DNA from 2 places in the Bombilactobacillus sp. ESL1094 genome. Region 2 is predicted to be linked to the other one. Evidence: riboswitches for the same ligand, from Rfam matches in the RefSeq annotation. Region 2 holds a riboswitch; the other holds the start of a gene.

Region 1 (9,021 bases), 540 kb from region 2:
TGAGTTTCGGTTGCACTTTAATGATGGGCGCCGTTTTACGCAAATTGCGGGAGACTGTGGTTTCTTAAAACAAACTATTGATTTAGATCGTTTAATGTTAACTGTTCCTGAACGAGCTGAAATTGTGGTTGATTTTAGTGATTGTCAAGTTGGCGATCAAGTACAGTTGCTGTCTGATGATACGGTTTTATGTACTTTTGAAATTGGTGCCATGACTAAAGCAAAACAAACTATTCCTGATCAGTTATTCGATGTTCCGCAGTGGCAAGCTGATGAACAAGCTCCGGTTCAAAAGGTTGTAATGTCGGGAATGGATGATGAGGTCTTGCTTGATGGTCGGCGCTTTGATATGACGCGAATTGATCGCAAACAATTATTAGGACAAACCGTTGATTGGGAAATTACGAATACTAATGATACTTGTGGGGGGATGATTCACCCATTTCACATGCATGGTTGTCATTTTCAAGTAATTAGTCGTAATGGTCAAGCCCCGTATCCTAACGAAACCGGTTTTAAGGATACAGTGGGTGTTAATGCTGGCGAAACGGTGCGCATTCGAGTTCGCTTTGATGTTTTAGGTATTTTTATGTACCACTGTCATATTTTGGAGCATGAAGATACCGGCATGATGGCGCAAATTGAAGTTTACGATCCTAAGCAACCACGAACTTACCATTTACACGCAATGCACGAAATGTAAAGAAGTTAAGAATTAATCTCAGAAAGGCCTAATAATTAGGCCTTTCTCTATGCTTCATGCACATTAAATTATCCGTAAAATACTATTTTTGAATAAATAGCTAAAAGTAGAAATGAAAGATTGACAAATTTATATTTTTGTTAGAAAATGTTAACCATACTCTAATGAAGTTTCATTAAAGCAACAAAGTTATGGGAGGCATTTTTATGGCGAGTATTAAGGAGCGGATTTTTCGAAAAGAAGATCCGAGTGTTTATGAATCAAAGGATTCACACTTAGTTAAATCTTTAACAACAAAGGACTTTTTGGCTCTAGGAGTGGGAACCATTGTATCGACGGCCATTTTTACTTTACCTGGTGATGTGGCAGCTTTACATGCTGGACCGGCGGTAGTGTTATCGTTCCTAGCAGCGGCGATTGTTGCTGGATTAGTGGCCTTTGCTTATTCAGAAATGGCTTCAGCCATGCCCTTTGCGGGTTCCGCTTATTCGTGGATTAATGTGATTTTTGGTGAATTTTTTGGTTGGGTTGCCGGTTGGGCATTATTAGCAGAGTATTTCATTGCGGTGGCCTTTGTTGGTTCTGGTCTTTCGGCCAATTTTAGGGGATTGATTGAACCTTTAGGTTTGCAATTGCCCAAATTTTTAGCGAATCCGATTGGAACCGCCGGTGGCGGCATTGACTTAATTGCTGCTGTGGTAATTATTGCGGTTGCTCTTTTGTTATCGTTAGGTGCATCTCAAGCTTCTAGAGTAGAAAATGTGTTAGTCGTGTGCAAGGTTTTAGCAATCTTGTTATTTATTGTCGTTGGTTTAACTGCAATTCATCCGCACAATTATGTACCGTTTATTCCTAAGTATCACTTAAACCCTGATGGTAGTGCCTTTGGCGGTTGGCGTGGTATTTATGCGGGTGTTTCGATGATCTTCTTAGCTTATATTGGTTTTGATTCAATTGCAGCTAATTCAGCCGAAGCTAAGGATCCACAAAAAACTATGCCGCGGGGCATTTTAGGCTCGTTATTAATTGCGGTGTTTTTGTTTGTTTGTGTTTCGTTAGTTTTGGTGGGGATGTTTAAGTATACTGCATATGCTAATAATGCTGAACCGGTTGGTTGGGCGTTACGGCATAGCGGTCATAGTTTAGTGGCAGCTATTGTGCAAGCCGTGGCGGTTATTGGTATGTTTACCGCTTTAATTGGAATGATGATGGCCGGTTCACGGTTATTGTATTCTTTTGGCCGTGATGGTTTGTTACCTAAGTGGATTGGTCATTTGGATCAAAAAAATCGGCCTAATCATGCTGTTTTAGTCTTGACGATTGTTGATGTAATCGTGGGCGCTATTTTCCCATTTGGTATTTTGTCACAATTAGTTTCGGCCGGAACTTTAATTGCATTTATGTTTGTTACATTAGGAATTTACGGCTTACGGAAGCGCGAAGGCAAAGATTTGCCGGAACCTGGATTTAAGATGCCCTTTTACCCAGTTATGCCATTACTAGGCTTTTTAGGTTCACTCTTAGTCTTTTGGGGCTTGAGTAAAGAAGCTAAGTGGTATGCCTTAGGTTGGTTTATCATTGGCTTAATTGTTTATTTCTGTTATGGTATTCGGCATTCGTATTTGAACCAAAAAGCCAAATCTTAAAAACTCAATTATTTTAAATTAAAACAAAAATAAGGCTGGAATAATAAGAGCGTAATCTTATTGTTCTAGCCTCATTTTATTGTTATTTTAAAGTTTTAGCTGTTGAGTCCAATTACGGTATGCAATGGCTTCACTGTCATTTTGCAAACTAATCTTGTCCGTAGCTTGGGGCTGATGTAACCAAGCTTCTGACAACTGCGTTTGGCCCATGATGGTCGCATTACCAATTAATTCCATCCAGTATTGATCGGCTTGGTGATGAACTTTGGTTTGAACCATACCGCCCGGATTGTAAACTTGAAGTAGTTGTTCTAACTGGGCTTTTTGCGGATAATTTAAGACTAAAGCTAAGCTGGCCGCAGACATTGCGGTCCCACACGCGTTGGTTAAACCGACACCGCGTTCAAAAGTTTGCACAAAAATTGTTTGCGGTCCCAAAATTTTAACAAAGCTTAGATTAACTCCGTCAGGTAATTCAGGATTGTGGTCATTTAATTGTTGGCCGAGCTGTTGCAAACGAGTTGTATCAATTTCTGGTACAAAAGTAATCAAGTGCGGATTGGGAACGGCTAAAGCGGTAAATTTTAAGTCAGGATCAATCGTGGGAATGACCTGATTGATGACTGGCTCTGTTGGAGTAGTTAAACCGACAGTCTGTGGTTCAAAACTGACGGGGGAGATTTCCACGCCAAAGGCTGGCACGTTGGGTGCCAAATTGGGGTAACGTTTGACGTGTAAACTTTTTTGTGAAGTTTCCACAGTGAAATCATCTTGCTGAAATTTATCTGCTAAATAGCGGGCCACTGTTCGTAAACCATTGCCGCACATTAAAGCTGTTGAACCGTCCGCATTAAAAATTTGCATTTGACCTAAGGCTGTTGGCTCAGTTGCTTGGTCCACGACAAGCAAACCGTCAACCGGCTGCAAAGCGGGAATCTGGGTTAAAGTTTGGACTAATAATTGTAATTCTTGAGTAGTTAATGGTTGTTGTAAAAGGGTTTGGTCCAGCAATAAGAATTGATTGAGTGAACCATGAACTTTGAGTAATTGCACCATATTAAAGTCTCCTATTCGAAAAAACTACGATAAATGGCCCGCACGGCCTTATCAGCGTCTGATTGTTTGGTACCGATCATAATGGAAATACGGGAAGCCCCCTGATTAATCATGTGTAAACCAATATGGGCGTGTGCTAACGGATCAATAATCTTTTTTAAGACCCCAATTTTTTGGCGGAAACCTTCGCCAACAATCATTGTAATGGCGTAATCATCGATCCATTCTAATTGATCGGGATGAAGCGTGTCTTGAATTTCTTGACACATTTGTTTGGCGATTTGAGGTGTAAATTGGCGTTGATCAAAGATGATTGTAACATCATCAATTCCAGAAGGCATATGTTCGTAAGAGATATGATATTTATAAAAAATTTGTAGTAATTTGAGTGTGAAGCCCACTTCTTTGTTGAGTAAATAACGGTGCAAATAGAGAGCCACAAAATGGTTGGACGTGGCCACCCCCGTCATTAATTGTTGAGGGTGAAAGTCTTTTTCAGGTACAATTAAAGTTCCTGGTAAATCGGGATGATTAGTATTTTTGACATTAATCGGAATTTGGGCTTGAATGGCCGGAATGAGCGCTTCATCATGAAAAACAGAAAAACCAGCATAGGATAATTCACGTAATTCCCGGTAAGTCATAGTTTTGATAGCTTGAGGATGCTCAACGATTTGGGGATTAGCCGCATAGATAGCGTCAACATCTGTGAAATTTTCATAAAGATCAGCTTGAAATCCCTTAGCTAAAATGGCCCCAGTAATATCAGAACCGCCGCGGGAAAAGGTCGCAATTTGTTGCTTTTCCGTGAGGCCATAAAAACCGGGCACAATATAATATTGGTGTTGGAGCTTAATTTTTTTGAGGTTAAGATAAGTTTGCGGTAAAACTTCAGCATCATGAGGTTGATCACTAACTAATAAACCGAGATCTTGCGGTGATATGTATTGGGCATCAAGATTTTGATGTTGCAAGATCAGGGCTAATAATTGGGCGGTTAACTTTTCACCATGGGCTTTAAACGCGGCGGTTAAATAATCATTATTGGCGAAAGTGGTAGTGGGTAAAATGTCTAATTGGTGCTTTAAGTCAGCAATTTGCAGACTCGATAAACCAAAAGTTTGGGCAATTTCGACGTAACGTTGCCAAATTTCGGTCACAATGGGGGTAAAATCCTGATGGTTAATAACTAATTGACTGTATTTGATTAGCAAATCGGTTACTTTGGTATCTTGGGAAAATCTTTTACCGGGAGCGGAAGTAACGATAATGCGGCGCTGAGGATCAGCTCGAATAATGGCAATAATTTTTTGAAATTGTGAACCAGTGGCTAGCGAACTACCACCAAATTTAATAACTTTCATAACTAACGAATTCCTCTCTGCTTGATCAATTATTACCCAATTATTAAAATTATTAGGGGATTAATTTGCATTCTAACATTTATTTTTTAATCTGCAACTACTTATTTTTTAACTATCTGCCGAAATAAATTAAAATAGCTTGACAAATATTTTAATTAATTATAATATTTTACATATCGAAGAGGTCGCAATCAACAAGAGTAACTATAGGAGCTGGTCAGCTGAGAATATAGTGAAAGGGGCGATTGCCGAAGGATTAAGTCCAAAGGCCGGGGCTTAAATTCTGGGACATAATTGAATAAATTATGGACTGTCGTAGAAAAATATCTCTACGGAGCGCTTACGACAAACTAATGCCATAATTTTAGCAATGAATGATGGGTTCTTTTGTTCGAAAGCGAGCAAAAGGACCTTTTTTATTATTAATTTTTATTTTTACTGGAGGTCGCAATCATGCAGTCAGCAATGGCATTAAACGCGCAAGGACATTTGACAATCGGGGGCTGCGATGCCCTGGATTTAGCACATAAATATCAAACACCATTGGTTGTGTATGATGTCGCCCAAATTCGGCAACAAGTTCATCAATTTAAGCAAGCTTTTCAACAAGCCGGCGTTAACGCCACGATTAGTTATGCCAGCAAAGCTTTTGCTGTGAAAGCTATTTATCAAGTGATGCAACAAGAACAAGTACATGTTGATGTAGTTTCTTTAGGAGAAATGATGACGGCATTACAAGCCGGATTTCCCGCCGCGCAGATTAGTTTTCATGGTAATAATAAATCATTAGCAGAATTAAATTACGCCGTGCAAAATCAGATTGGAGTCATCATTGTTGACAATTTTGATGAATTAAACATGTTGACACAATTGCTACACGAAAGTTATCCTCAGCGAAAAGTGGCGATTATGCTACGCATTACGCCCGGCATTTCAGCACATACCCATGAATATGATCAAACTGGGCAAATTGACAGCAAGTTTGGCTTTGATGTGCAATCACAGCAAGCACAAGCTGCCTTACAACAGGCTTTGGCAGAACCACAATTACAAGTTATTGGTTTACATGCCCATATCGGTTCCCAAATCATGGCTGTTGAAGGTTTTGAATTGTTAGTTAAAAAGTTATGTCAGTTAGTCGCCAGTTGGTACCAAAAATTTCAATTTGTACCACAAGTCTTAAATCTTGGCGGCGGCTTTGGTATTCAGTATGTTGCAAGTGACGAGGATTTGGCGCCTAAGCAATTTGTTCAAGCCATTGTTCAAACATTACAACAAGCTTGGCCATTAGCTTCACAACCTTTACCAGAAATTTGGATTGAACCGGGACGTTCTTTAGTCGGGGCCGCCGGAGTCAGTCTTTATTCAATTGGAACCCATAAAAAAGTGGCTGGGATTTGTAATTTTGTCACGGTAGATGGGGGCATGGGTGATAATATTCGCCCCGCTTTATACCAAGCGGATTATACTGCTGTGTTAGCTAAAGCACCACAAGCTAAAACGACGCAAACGGTAACTATTGCAGGACGTTATTGTGAATCTGGTGATATCTTAGTTAAGAATCAACCTTTACCGCCAACGCAGCCGGGCGATATTGTAGCAATCTTAGATACGGGTGCTTATGGTTATTCAATGGCTTCCAACTATAACCGCGTAGCACGTCCGGCAGTGGTTTTTGCCGAACGTGGGCATAGCCAAGTAGTTGTCAAACGAGAAACACCGATGGATTTACTTCGTTTAGATCAAGATTATCAAGTAACTGGAGAAGAGTGATTTGTGATGAATACACAAGAAATTATTAATTTTATTAGTCAAGCACCCAAGAAAACGCCGGTGCAAGTAGTAATTAAGGGCGATTTATCTAAGTTACAAGCGATAGCTGGGGTTGAAAGTTTTGTTGGCGAGCAAGTCGGAGTTATTTATGGCGATTATGCTCAGGTGCAAGAATTTTTACAAGTTAACCAAAGCGTCATTACAGCTCAACATTTAACAGTAACAGCGCGTAACTCAGCGGTGCCTTTGTTAGATATTCAGAATGTTAATGCGCGGATTGAACCTGGAGCTTTGATTCGTGATCACGTACAAATTGGTGATCAGGCCGTGGTGATGATGGGTGCCGTGATCAATATTGGTGCTCAAATTGGTGCCGAAACCATGATTGATATGGGCACAGTCATCGGTGGGCGCGCTCAGATCGGTCAACGGGTTCATGTCGGAGCCAACGCTGTGATTGCTGGTGTGATTGAACCGGCTTCTGCCCAGCCCGTTGTTATCGGTGATGATGTTTTAATTGGTGCTAATGCTGTAGTTTTAGAGGGGGTGAAAATTGGATCGCATGCAGTTGTAGCAGCCGGAGCAATAGTGACCCAGGATGTGGCTGCCAATAGTGTGGTAGCGGGAGTACCGGCGAAAGTGATTAAACAAGTTGATACTCAAACACAGCAAAAAACCGGTTTAGAATCTGACTTACGAAAGTTGTGAAATTAATGCTATTAAATGAAGATTTAATTCAAATTCGGCGCCACTTGCACCAAATCCCCGAACTAGCTTTAAAAGAAACGCAAACGTCTGCCTACTTAAGACAAATTATTGCGCAATTACCACAGCAATATCTAACAGTACAAACGATTAGTCAATTACCAACGGCCATTTTGGTTCATGTTCAAGGTACGGATCCGAAAAGAACTTTGGGTTATCGGGCAGATATGGATGGCTTACCATTGACCGAAGCAACTAACTTAAGCTATCAATCTAAGCATGCTGGTGTCATGCATGCTTGTGGGCATGATTTTCATTTAACGATTGCTTTGGGGATTTTAGCATATTTTGCGGAGCATCAACCACAAGATAATTTAGTATTCTTCTTTCAACCAGCGGAAGAAAGTGATAGTGGTGCAGTTATAGCAGAAAAATCAGGTGTATTTACCGGGCAATTTCGGCCAGACGAATTTTATGCCTTGCATGTTAATCCCGATTTGAAAGTCGGCCAAATCGGTTGTTGCCAGGGCACATTATTTGCTGGAACTACCGAGGTTGATGTTGATTTTATTGGCAAAGGTGGGCATGCAGCTGCTCCCCAAAAAGCTCATGATGCGATTGTGGCGGCCGCAGAGTTTGTTAACCAAGCTCAAACAATAGTAGCTCGCAATATTGATCCCCTAGCCAGTGGGGTAGTTACTTTTGGTCAGCTGAACGCTGGAACAATTCGGAATATTATTGCTGGTCGTGCCCATTTAGCTGGGACAATTCGGGGGTTGGATCAACCCATGATTGTAAAAATTGGGCAACGGCTAGATGATATAGCTCATGGCATTGCGCGAAGTTTTGATGTGCAAGTTCAGTTAAAACTTAATCAAGGGGGCTATTTGCCAGTAGTCAATGATCCGCAGTTAACCAAATTGTTTATGGATTCTTGCCAAAGCGATTCACAGATTGAATTGGTAGAAACCAAACCAGCTATGACTGGTGAAGATTTTGGGTATTTGTTGCATCATTTTCCTGGTGTAATGTTTTGGTTGGGAGTGCAGAGTTCTGCGAGTTTACATACTGCCCAATTGCAGCCGAATGAAGCGGCTTTGGCAGTAGGTGTACGCGTGGGCCGGAAGTTTTTGGAACAGAGAATGGGACAATAGGAGGAAGAATAATGTTTGAACAAGTAGAATTAATGACAGCGATTGTGACACCTTTTACTGAAGATAATCAAATTGATTTTGACGGTTTGGATCAATTGATTGAGCATTTACTACAGACTGGTAGTCAAGGTTTCATTGTTGGCGGAACTACGGGCGAATTAGCTACGATGTCTAATGAAGAAAAATTAGCTTTGTACCGACATTTTAGTCAGACCATCAATGGTCGCGTACCGATTGTGGCTGGTAGTGGTTCTAATGACACACAAGCGACGATTGATTTTACCAAGCAAGTCGGGCAAATTCCCGGAATTGATGCCGTTTTAGTAGTAGTTCCTTATTACAATAAGCCTGACCAACGCGGCATGATTGCCCATTATGAGGCCATAGCAGCTCAAAGTCCGTTACCAATTGTGATTTACAATATTCCAGGGCGGACTGGTGTTAGCATGCGACCAGAAACCGTTATTCATTTAGCACATAATAAGAATATTATTGGCGTTAAGGAATGTGAAAACTTAACGGATTTACAAGCCATTATTCAAGCAGTACCCCAAGACTTTGCCGTTTACACTGGCGAAGATGAACAAGCTTTGACAGCAAAAGTATTAGGCGCCAAAGGA
Region 2 (9,021 bases):
CACATGATGATGGGCATGGTGAAAGCTTGATTTTTAGCAAGAGCAAAAGCTGCCATTAACCAAAAAACAATGCCTAAACCAGTATATAGATAAACTAAGGAAGTAAAACGGCTTAAACCAGTTGCTTGGGATTCTTCATAAGTTTGCATAAATAACCTCCATTATTAATTGATTAAAACATACTGGATACTTAAGATAAAGTCAAATGCTTATGACGCCAGGTGATTGGTAGATGTTAATTTAATCTGGTAGCTGGTAAACTAAACGCAGATTGAATTAAATAAATTGTAATTGTTGAAGGAGAGAAATCGTGAAGTATTCGTTAAAAGCTTTAGTTTCCACAGCGCTGATGACGACAATTATTATCGTTTTGGGATTATTTCCGGGAATTCCGTTGGGTTTTATCCCGGTGACTATTGTATTGCAAAATTTAGGCGTGATGCTAGCAGGGGAATTGTTAGGCCCTAAAGCAGGCACAGCGGCCGTAGGATTATTCTTATTATTAGTGGCGCTAGGTTTTCCTTTTTTATCAGGCGGACGTGGTGGAATAATTAGTTTCATTGGCCCAACGGGGGGTTACTTAGTGGCTTGGTTTTTTGTGCCATTACTGGTCGGCAGTACTTTAAAGCGCACGTTCTTTTCTGCTAAATGGTGGACGGAATTTTTGGTGGTCTGGTTGCTGGGCGTTGTTGGCGTTAATTTAGTTGGCGCTAGCTGGTTAGCAATTCAAAGTCATTTAGCCTGGAGTAAAGCAGTAGTTTCGAGTTTGGCGTTTATTCCGGGAGATACACTCAAAGCGATCGTAGCAGTTTTTTGTGCCCGTAGATTACGGCCATTGTTGCATTAACGGAAAAATCTAGTAATTAATTTGTTAACAAAAAGAGACTGGTCTTTAGCAACGAGTTACTGATCGAATTGTCAAGAATGTCATCAGTAAGCTGCTATGGCCAGTCTATTAAATTATTATTAGTAATAATTATTTTTCACTTGAAACGTCAATCTCCTCTAGCGGGATAATCTTAGTGTGGTGTTTCCATTTGTAACCAAAATATAAGATTAGAACTAATGGAATGCCAATATAAGTAATTCCAATTTGCTGCCAATCCCAATGTACAAAGGCATCAATATTTTGTCCACCGATGACTAGGATACACAAAATTAAAGCAATAATTGGTCCTAAAGGAAATAACTTAGCGTGGTATTTGAGTTCACTTAAATCATGACCTTGTAGCACAAAGGCTCTCCGGAAACGATAATGACTTAAGGCAATGCCAACCCAAGCGATGAAGCCGGTTAAGCCAGAAGCGGCCACTAACCACATATAAATCTTTTGCCCAAAGATGCTGGTTGCGAAAGTTAATAAAGAAATTAACATAGTAGCGCTTAAAGCCAGTAAAGGAATACCATGTTTGGTTGTTTTACCAAACGCTTTAGGAGCGTAATTTTCGTGTGCTAAGGCATATAACATTCTTGTCGAAGCATAAGCACCAGAATTAGCTGAGGAAAGTACGGCTGTTAAAACAATGGCATTCATTAAGCTGGCGGCAAAAGCTAGTCCAGCACGTTTAAAGACTAGGGTAAATGGCGAAACAGCAATATTACCATTAGCCGCACTCAATAAATTCTTGCTGGTGTAAGGAATTAAAGCAGCAATCACAAAGATAGATAAAATGTAAAATAATAAAATCCGCCAAAAGACTTCTTTAATGGCCTTCGGTACTGCATGTTCTGGATCTTCTGATTCCCCCGCGGTTACACCAACTAATTCAGTTCCTTGGAAGGAAAAGCCGGCAATTAAGAAGACATTTAAGATGGCTGGAAAGCCGCCAACAAAGGGGGCCTTTTTATAAGTAAAGTTCTTTAAACCAGCAGCCGGACGATACATAATTCCTAAAATCATGGCAAAGCCAATGATTAAGAAGACGATAACTGTCACCACTTTAATTAAAGATAGCCAATATTCGGTTTCACCGAAGGTAGAAACGGTTAAGGCATTAATTAAAAAGATCACGACTAAAATGAGTAAACTCCAGATCCAACCGGGAGTATGGGGCAGCCAGTATTGAATCAATAAGGCAGCTGTTGAGATATCAATCGCAACAGTAATGGCCCAGTTGAACCAGTAATTCCACCCCATCGCAAAGCCTAGTGCGGGGTCAACATATTTAGCATTATAGGTAGCAAAAGAACCCGAAACGGGCAAATGAGTGGCTAACTCACCTAAACTAGTCATTAAAAAGTAAACCATGATCCCCATGGCCAGATAGGCGATTAAGCCGCCCCCCGGGCCAGCTTTAGAAATTGTCGAACCTGAGGTCATGAATAAACCAGTTCCAATACAACCGCCTAAAGCGATCATGGAAACATGGCGGTTTTTAAGATTACGCTGTACGTGATCTTGTGAACCTTTTTCTGCCATAAAAAAATCCTCCTAAGTGAGAAGGACTCTAAAAACGATTAAAGCCTCTTTACGAAAATCGTAAAGAGGCTACTAGTATAAAATCGTAGATAGCGCCCCGCAATTGTTATTAATTGCGACAGTCTCAGACTTATTCAATCTGAACCCAACAGTGAATAAATGAAGTTAAACACCATTTCGGCTAAAAGTCCTTTCACGTTCAGGCTTAGATTCTTCATAATCGGCTGAACGTTACTCTTAAATTTAGCAACCTCTTCTTTGATTGTTTGCTTTATAATTTTAGCGCAAATTGTTGGAAAGTCAAGCCAACTTAAAGCAAGTAGTGGTAATTGGTGAAAAGTCAATTAATCCAAAATGGTTCGGTTAAAAAGAACTCATTTAAATAAGCTTTAACCGGCTAATTTAACAATTGGTATAGTTTTGGCAGCTGCTAAGCTTTAATTGCTCGCAAGTCTAGCTAGTTTTTTGAAAAATGGTATACTTATTATTGATTTTAATCTAGTAACCAAGAATTGATTTTGATGATTGGGGTAGGGAGAAAACATTGCGTAAAAGTAAAGCTTATAAAATTGCCATTCGGGCGATTTTGATTGCCATTATTTTGATTCAATCAATGACGCCATTTTTAGGTTATATTCCTTTAGGGGTACTTAATGTTACAATTATTCATATCACAGTTATTGTGGCAGCAATTGTGTTAGGCCCCAACGATGGAGCTTTGATTGGTTTTATTTGGGGATTAGGTTCATTAATACGTGCTTATGCAGCGCCGTCTAGTATTTTGGACACGATTGTGTTTACCAATCCGGTGATCTCGGTCTTGCCACGGATTTTAGTTGGCTACTTTGCTGGTTGGGTTTACCGCTGGTTATCTAATAAGCTGAAAAGTAAAACGCCAGCAATGGTGGTCGCTGCTGCTATTGGAGCATTAACCAATACATTATTAGTTTTAGGTTTAATGCGGATTCTTTATGCTTCAGCGATGGCGGCATCTTATAAAGTGCCGGTTAAAGGATTAAATTGGGCAATCATGGGAGTCGTTGGCAGTAATGGGGTGCCAGAATTATTGGCGGCGGTGATCATTGTACCGATTATTTCCTTAGCTATTTTTAAAGCTAATAAGTTTTTAGAGCGCTAATCCAGCAAGTATCGGGGTTATAAAGAACAATTAATGTATTGCTAATAAGATTATTGTTCCCATTTTCTTCAGTCAACCAATAATTAACTCACAGCTGCCTATTCAACAATAAGGGGGAAATTTGTGTCATTATTTTTTACATGCTTGTTGTTAATTAGTGCAACTATTGCAGCTAATATCATTTATTCACTTTATCCAAAAATTCCGTTAGCTTTTTATCAAATTGCCACGGGTTTTGCTTTGTCTTGGCTACCGGAATTTACACATTTTAATTTAAAACCTGGAATTTTCTTTTTGATTATTATTGCGCCACTCATGTTTAATGATGGTCAGAATACAGACTTTCATAGTTTAAAAAGTAATTTTCGTAATGTGTTGTCATTAGCGATTGTACTAGCCATTTTAACGATTGTTGTGGGCGGCTTTTTCATTCACTGGCTGTGGGATGCTTTACCATTAAGTTTGGCTTTAGCTTTAACAGCTATTGTGGCGCCTACCGATGCAGTGGCGGTTTCTTCCATCACTGCCGATATTGAAGTGCCAGAATCTTTAATGCAGAATTTAGAAAATGAATCGTTATTTAACGATGCCTCGGGCTTAGTGGCTTTAAATTTGGCGCTTGCAGCGTTTGTCACCGGAAAATTTAGTATTTGGCATAGCGTTGGGACTTTTTTGACGACTTTTGTCGGCGGAGTCATTGTGGGCATTCTGTTAGGATTAGTACTCGTTAGTATCCAAATTGTTTTTCAACGCCGTTTATTTGATGCGACTGCGATTACAGTTCCCTTTAATGTCTTGGCACCATTTATTGTTTATTTAGTGGCCGAAGAATTTCATCTGTCAGGTATTTTAGCCGCCGTTGCTGCGGGGGTAGTATTTGGTATTTATAAACGTCAGCTACGCTTGACCTCATCATCGAATCAAGTGGTTTTATCATCAACTTGGGATATTATATCTAATTTATTAAATGGGTTTGTCTTTGTCTTATTGGGAATTAGTTTGCCCCGCAATTTGCTGGCCATCGTCGATTATAATAATTTACATTTTTCCACATTGTTGTTATTGGCAAGTGGTTTGTATTTGTTGATGTTAGCCTTGCGGTTTTTATGGGTGTACTGGCGCTGGATCAAATTACCGGATACAGGTCAAAGCTTAGCAAAAACCAGTCTGATCATTGCTTTGAGTGGAATTCACGGCACAATTACTTTAGCAATGGCATTTTCGTTACCCATTATGCAACATGGTAAGTTGATTCCCTTTCGAACAGATCTGATTTTTGTGGCCGAAATTATTATCTTATTGAGTCTAGTTGTGCCTACTTTGTTGTTACCAAGACTCTTACCGGCCAAGGTCAGTCCATTTACGATTAACGAATTTACTGACCAACTAGTAAAATTGGTCAACTACGCGATTCAGGAGTTACGTGAAAATAATGACCAAAATCCACTAGCACTCAGCCATGTCATTACATTATTGAATAGCCAAAAATTAGATAATGCCCGAGCTAACCCTAAGCAAGTACGAAATTTATTAGAAAAAACCGAAAGTATTGAATTTACAGCAATCGATCACTTTGTGCAAAATAATGAAGATATCGATTCTAAGATTGTTTGGCAATACAATCGCCAACAGATATTGCAAATGCGCAAAATTATTACCAATCCATTAATTCAGTTGAAGATGTGGTGTAAGCTAGTGGTTTTGCGCTGGCGGATTCGGCGGTTAAGAAGAAAACGAGCAGTGCAGTTGTCTAAAAAAGACCGTAAAGCGTTGGCTTATAATAAGGAGCAGTTGCGTAAATTGGAGAATGTCGGTTATCAGGCTGTCAGTCAATATTTAAAGCAATTACGTGATCCAGAAAATATTGCCGAAGTTAATTTAGTGCAACATTATTATGCTTATCGGCATCAGCGCTTCAGTAACAATGAAACGGATGAAACCCAAGAACGTGATTTGATTATTATTGCTTTTCAATATGAATATGAATTTGTGCAACAAGAACTCCGCAAACATCAGTTAGCTCCAGAGCTAGTCACGGCTTTAAACGAGAAAATTTCCACAGACCAATTTGTCTATATGATGTCTGATAATTAAATAACAAGTTGACCGCTAATCGCGGCTAATTTTGAAGCACAATTAAAAAACGGTTCATCGCCAGTTAAACAAGTGATGGACCGTTTTTTTAATTAGTAAGTAGCAGATGCTTAATTTAATAAACCGGGCGGTTTGCACCTTGAGTGTCTGGATCAGCGATACCAATACTTTCGTAACTATATTGCTTTGGATCGGCAATTATTTTTAAAACCGCGTCCGCAATACTTTGACGTGAGCCTGAAACACCTAAATAAGGTTGCGCTTGAGTCGTAATTTGATACTTGATTGCGGGGCGGTCGTTTAACCAAGGTAAACGCAATGTTGTGTAATTTAAACCAGATTCTTTGAGGATTTGGTCGCTCTGTCTAGCAGATGGTAAACCGCGTCCAATATATTCAGCGTTCCAGCGGCCAAATTCACCGCCAACTTCGTGATATAATCCCAGCACATTGGCAAACAGTACCCGGTTAACCCCCTGCTGTTTCATAGCAGTAACTACGTTTTGGGTGATGCGATTTTTTGAATCGTGATCAACGACGGCTACAAAGACTAAATCTTGGTTTATCATGGCTTGGTTTACTGCCGCCTCATCTAGTAAATCGCCTTCGATTAAAGTTACCCGAGAATTATTTTGGTAGCGGGCTAGACGCCGTTTGTTTCTTAAAAATAAAGTCAAATGAATATTTTGAAATTGTTGTTCGGACAGAATTCGTTCTTCAACAATCCGCGCAATCTGCCCGTTGGCTGCCATAATTAAAATATTAGTCATTTGCTAAAACCTTCTTTATTACAAATTTTAGTGGCAGTGTACACCTTGGAGTCGACTCTAAGACAAGATTAATTCAGTCTGTTTTTTAGAAAAAGATTATAATCAAGTTGAAAAATATAATATTGGAGGATTGCAAAATGGCTTATTTTAAGGGTATTTCACATGTTGGTATCACTACGCAAGATTTTGACCAGAGTGTTGACTTGTATGAAAAATTAGGTTTTCAGTTAATTAATCAAGAAGACAATCAAGGCAGTAAAGTCGGTTTCTTGCAACTAAATGACTTGCTGATTGAATTATATGAAGCACCGATTAATCCTGTGAATGGTGCAATTAATCACCTGGCATTAGATACCGATGACATTCAAGCAGCCTATGATTATGTGCACCAATTGGGTTTTGAATTTATTGATGACCAGGTGATGCATTTACCATTTTGGGAACATGGAATTAGTTATTTTAATTTTTACGGTCCGAACCATGAAATTATTGAAGTTTGTCAGAGAAATCAAAAATAAACAAAAAATGCAGTTTACAAATGTTTTGTAAACTGCATTTTTAATAGAAATATTATTCAACTTCAGAAAATTGTTTGATCAAAGTCTGCAGTGAAGGCTGACTTGTTGCTGAGACATCGTAAAGTTTACGATAATGATCAATTGTAGGTTGATCAAATAGATCTTCATTGACGGGAACAAAACTGGTATCAATTGGATCAATATTTTGAATCTTTGCATCTAACACAATAGGTAAATGATTACCTTGCTTTTGTAATTCATCAATTTGTTGCATGGTTTGCTGTAATTCACTTAAGTTTTGCACAGTAAAACCGTGAGCACCCATGGCTGTGGCCACTTGTCCCCAATCAGCCCCTAATAAGTTGATACCATACATGGATTGTTGATTTTGAATTTTTTCATGTTCGATATAACCAAAGGAATTATTTTCCAAAACGACATTGATGACTGGTAATTGATATTTGACCTCGGTTAATAAATCAGGCATGACCATTGCAAAGCCACCGTCGCCAGAAATACTCCAAACTTGTTGGTTAGGGTAATTCAATTGGGCGGCTAAGCCTGCGGGTAAGCCAAAGCCCATGGTCCCATACCAGGGGGACATGGTAAATGATTGGTCTTGATTAAATGGTAATTGGCGAATAGACCATTCTGTATTATTACCAACATCTAAACCATAAACGGCATTGTTCGTACTGTGTTCTTTAATGGCTTGAATCACACCTTCAGCTCGCAAGCCGTCTTTGTCATCTTGGGCGCATTGCAGTAACCATTGATCCCAATTAGCTTTGTTTTGCTTAGCTGCTTTGACAAACGGAGTTTCAGGTCGTTGATAGCCACTAGCTAATAACGCTTTGAAAAATTCGGCACTATCAGCTAAAACGGTCACGCTGGCATCGTATTGTTTGCCCAAATCGGCTAAATTATTATTCACTTGAATAAATTTGACAGAATCGGGTAAAAAGCGCGCAAACGGATAATTGGAACCAACAAAGATAACTAAATCGCTCGCGTTAGTAACTTCAAAGCCAGGTTTGGTCCCTAATCGACCCCGTGAACCCATGAAGTTGGGATGGTCAGTTGGAATAACGCCAGTTGCAGGAACGGTGGTTAAGACGGGTAAGTTTAATTGTTCCACGACTTGTACTGCCAGTTCTCTTGTTCCCTTGGTGCCTTGACCTAGCCACAAAACGGGCCGTTGCGCTTCTTTTAAAGCTGTAATAACCTGTTGGATCTCCGTTGCAGTTGGCTTTAATAAATTAGCCGGTTTGTGGGCAATGGCAGCTGTTTGGAAACCTTGAAAATCAATTTCTTGGCCTGATAAATCATCCGGTAAAATGACAACGGAAACTGATTTAGTAGCATAAGCATGACGAATAGCTTCGTCTACTAAGTAAGGAATCTGTTCAGCTGTAGTAGCTTGCTTATGAAATTCTGCTACGTCGGCAAAGATGGGATCTTCATTCATTTCTTGGAAAAAGTTCGTATTCATAATGCCAGTGGCTGATTGACCGACGAGTGCTAAAACGGGGACATGATCCATCTTGGCATCATATAAGCCATTCAACAGGTGGACACCACCGGGACCAGCAGAAGCAAAACTAACGCCAATTTTACCAGTCAACTTAGCATCAGCGGTGGCTGCTAAAGCACCAATCTCTTCATGACGGACTTGAATGTACTTGAGCTGTTCACGTTCTTGATATAAACCTTCTACGGCATTATTGATTGAGTCAGCCGGAATACCATATAAATGATCAATGTTCCATTTGACTAAGACTTGAGCCAAAGCACGACCTGCAGTCATCTTGGTCATAAAATCACTCCTTAATTTGCGATTATTTAATTTTTAACAAGAAAAATCATGTTTTATGGTTTCATATATAGATTATTATACGGTCTTGAGGCGGTGACTGTTAATTATTTAGCTCAGCTGGTGCATGATGCTGCTGATAATTAGTGATGATTAATTGTACTAAACCTTGGGCAACGTTAGTATTTTTGAGTAAGGGACCGTGGGCATAGCTACCAATTGTATTTTTATAAATCATGCCTTCGACACCATCATCTGGATTATTGCCGT

Evidence for each region. Region 2 has a riboswitch for lysine ahead of AC3B5S_RS04215 (amino acid permease). Riboswitches for the same ligand answer to the same signal wherever they lie in the genome.
Region 1: it holds a riboswitch for lysine, as region 2 does, so the genes downstream of both, lysA (diaminopimelate decarboxylase) here and AC3B5S_RS04215 (amino acid permease) in region 2, are expected to answer to the same signal.

Annotation. Positions count from the first base shown of each region.
Region 1 covers NZ_JBYLUM010000001.1:286,086-295,106, reverse strand. The annotation lists gene AC3B5S_RS01575 (multicopper oxidase family protein) at 1-703, shown strand, start outside; gene AC3B5S_RS01570 (APC family permease) at 910-2,349, shown strand; gene dapF (diaminopimelate epimerase) at 2,437-3,405, opposite strand; gene AC3B5S_RS01560 (aspartate kinase) at 3,417-4,769, opposite strand; lysine riboswitch at 4,941-5,120, shown strand; gene lysA (diaminopimelate decarboxylase) at 5,223-6,542, shown strand; gene dapD (2,3,4,5-tetrahydropyridine-2,6-dicarboxylate N-acetyltransferase) at 6,549-7,250, shown strand; gene AC3B5S_RS01545 (N-acetyldiaminopimelate deacetylase) at 7,256-8,401, shown strand; gene dapA (4-hydroxy-tetrahydrodipicolinate synthase) at 8,413-9,021, shown strand, end outside.
Region 2 covers NZ_JBYLUM010000001.1:830,958-839,978, reverse strand. The annotation lists gene AC3B5S_RS04225 (Bax inhibitor-1/YccA family protein) at 1-149, opposite strand, end outside; gene AC3B5S_RS04220 (biotin transporter BioY) at 311-847, shown strand; gene AC3B5S_RS04215 (amino acid permease) at 977-2,419, opposite strand; lysine riboswitch at 2,502-2,683, opposite strand; gene AC3B5S_RS04210 (ECF transporter S component) at 2,964-3,557, shown strand; gene AC3B5S_RS04205 (cation:proton antiporter) at 3,681-5,651, shown strand; gene AC3B5S_RS04200 (NAD(P)H-binding protein) at 5,767-6,420, opposite strand; gene AC3B5S_RS04195 (VOC family protein) at 6,558-6,938, shown strand; gene AC3B5S_RS04190 (thiamine pyrophosphate-dependent enzyme) at 6,991-8,754, opposite strand; gene AC3B5S_RS04185 (type 1 glutamine amidotransferase) at 8,855-9,021, opposite strand, start outside.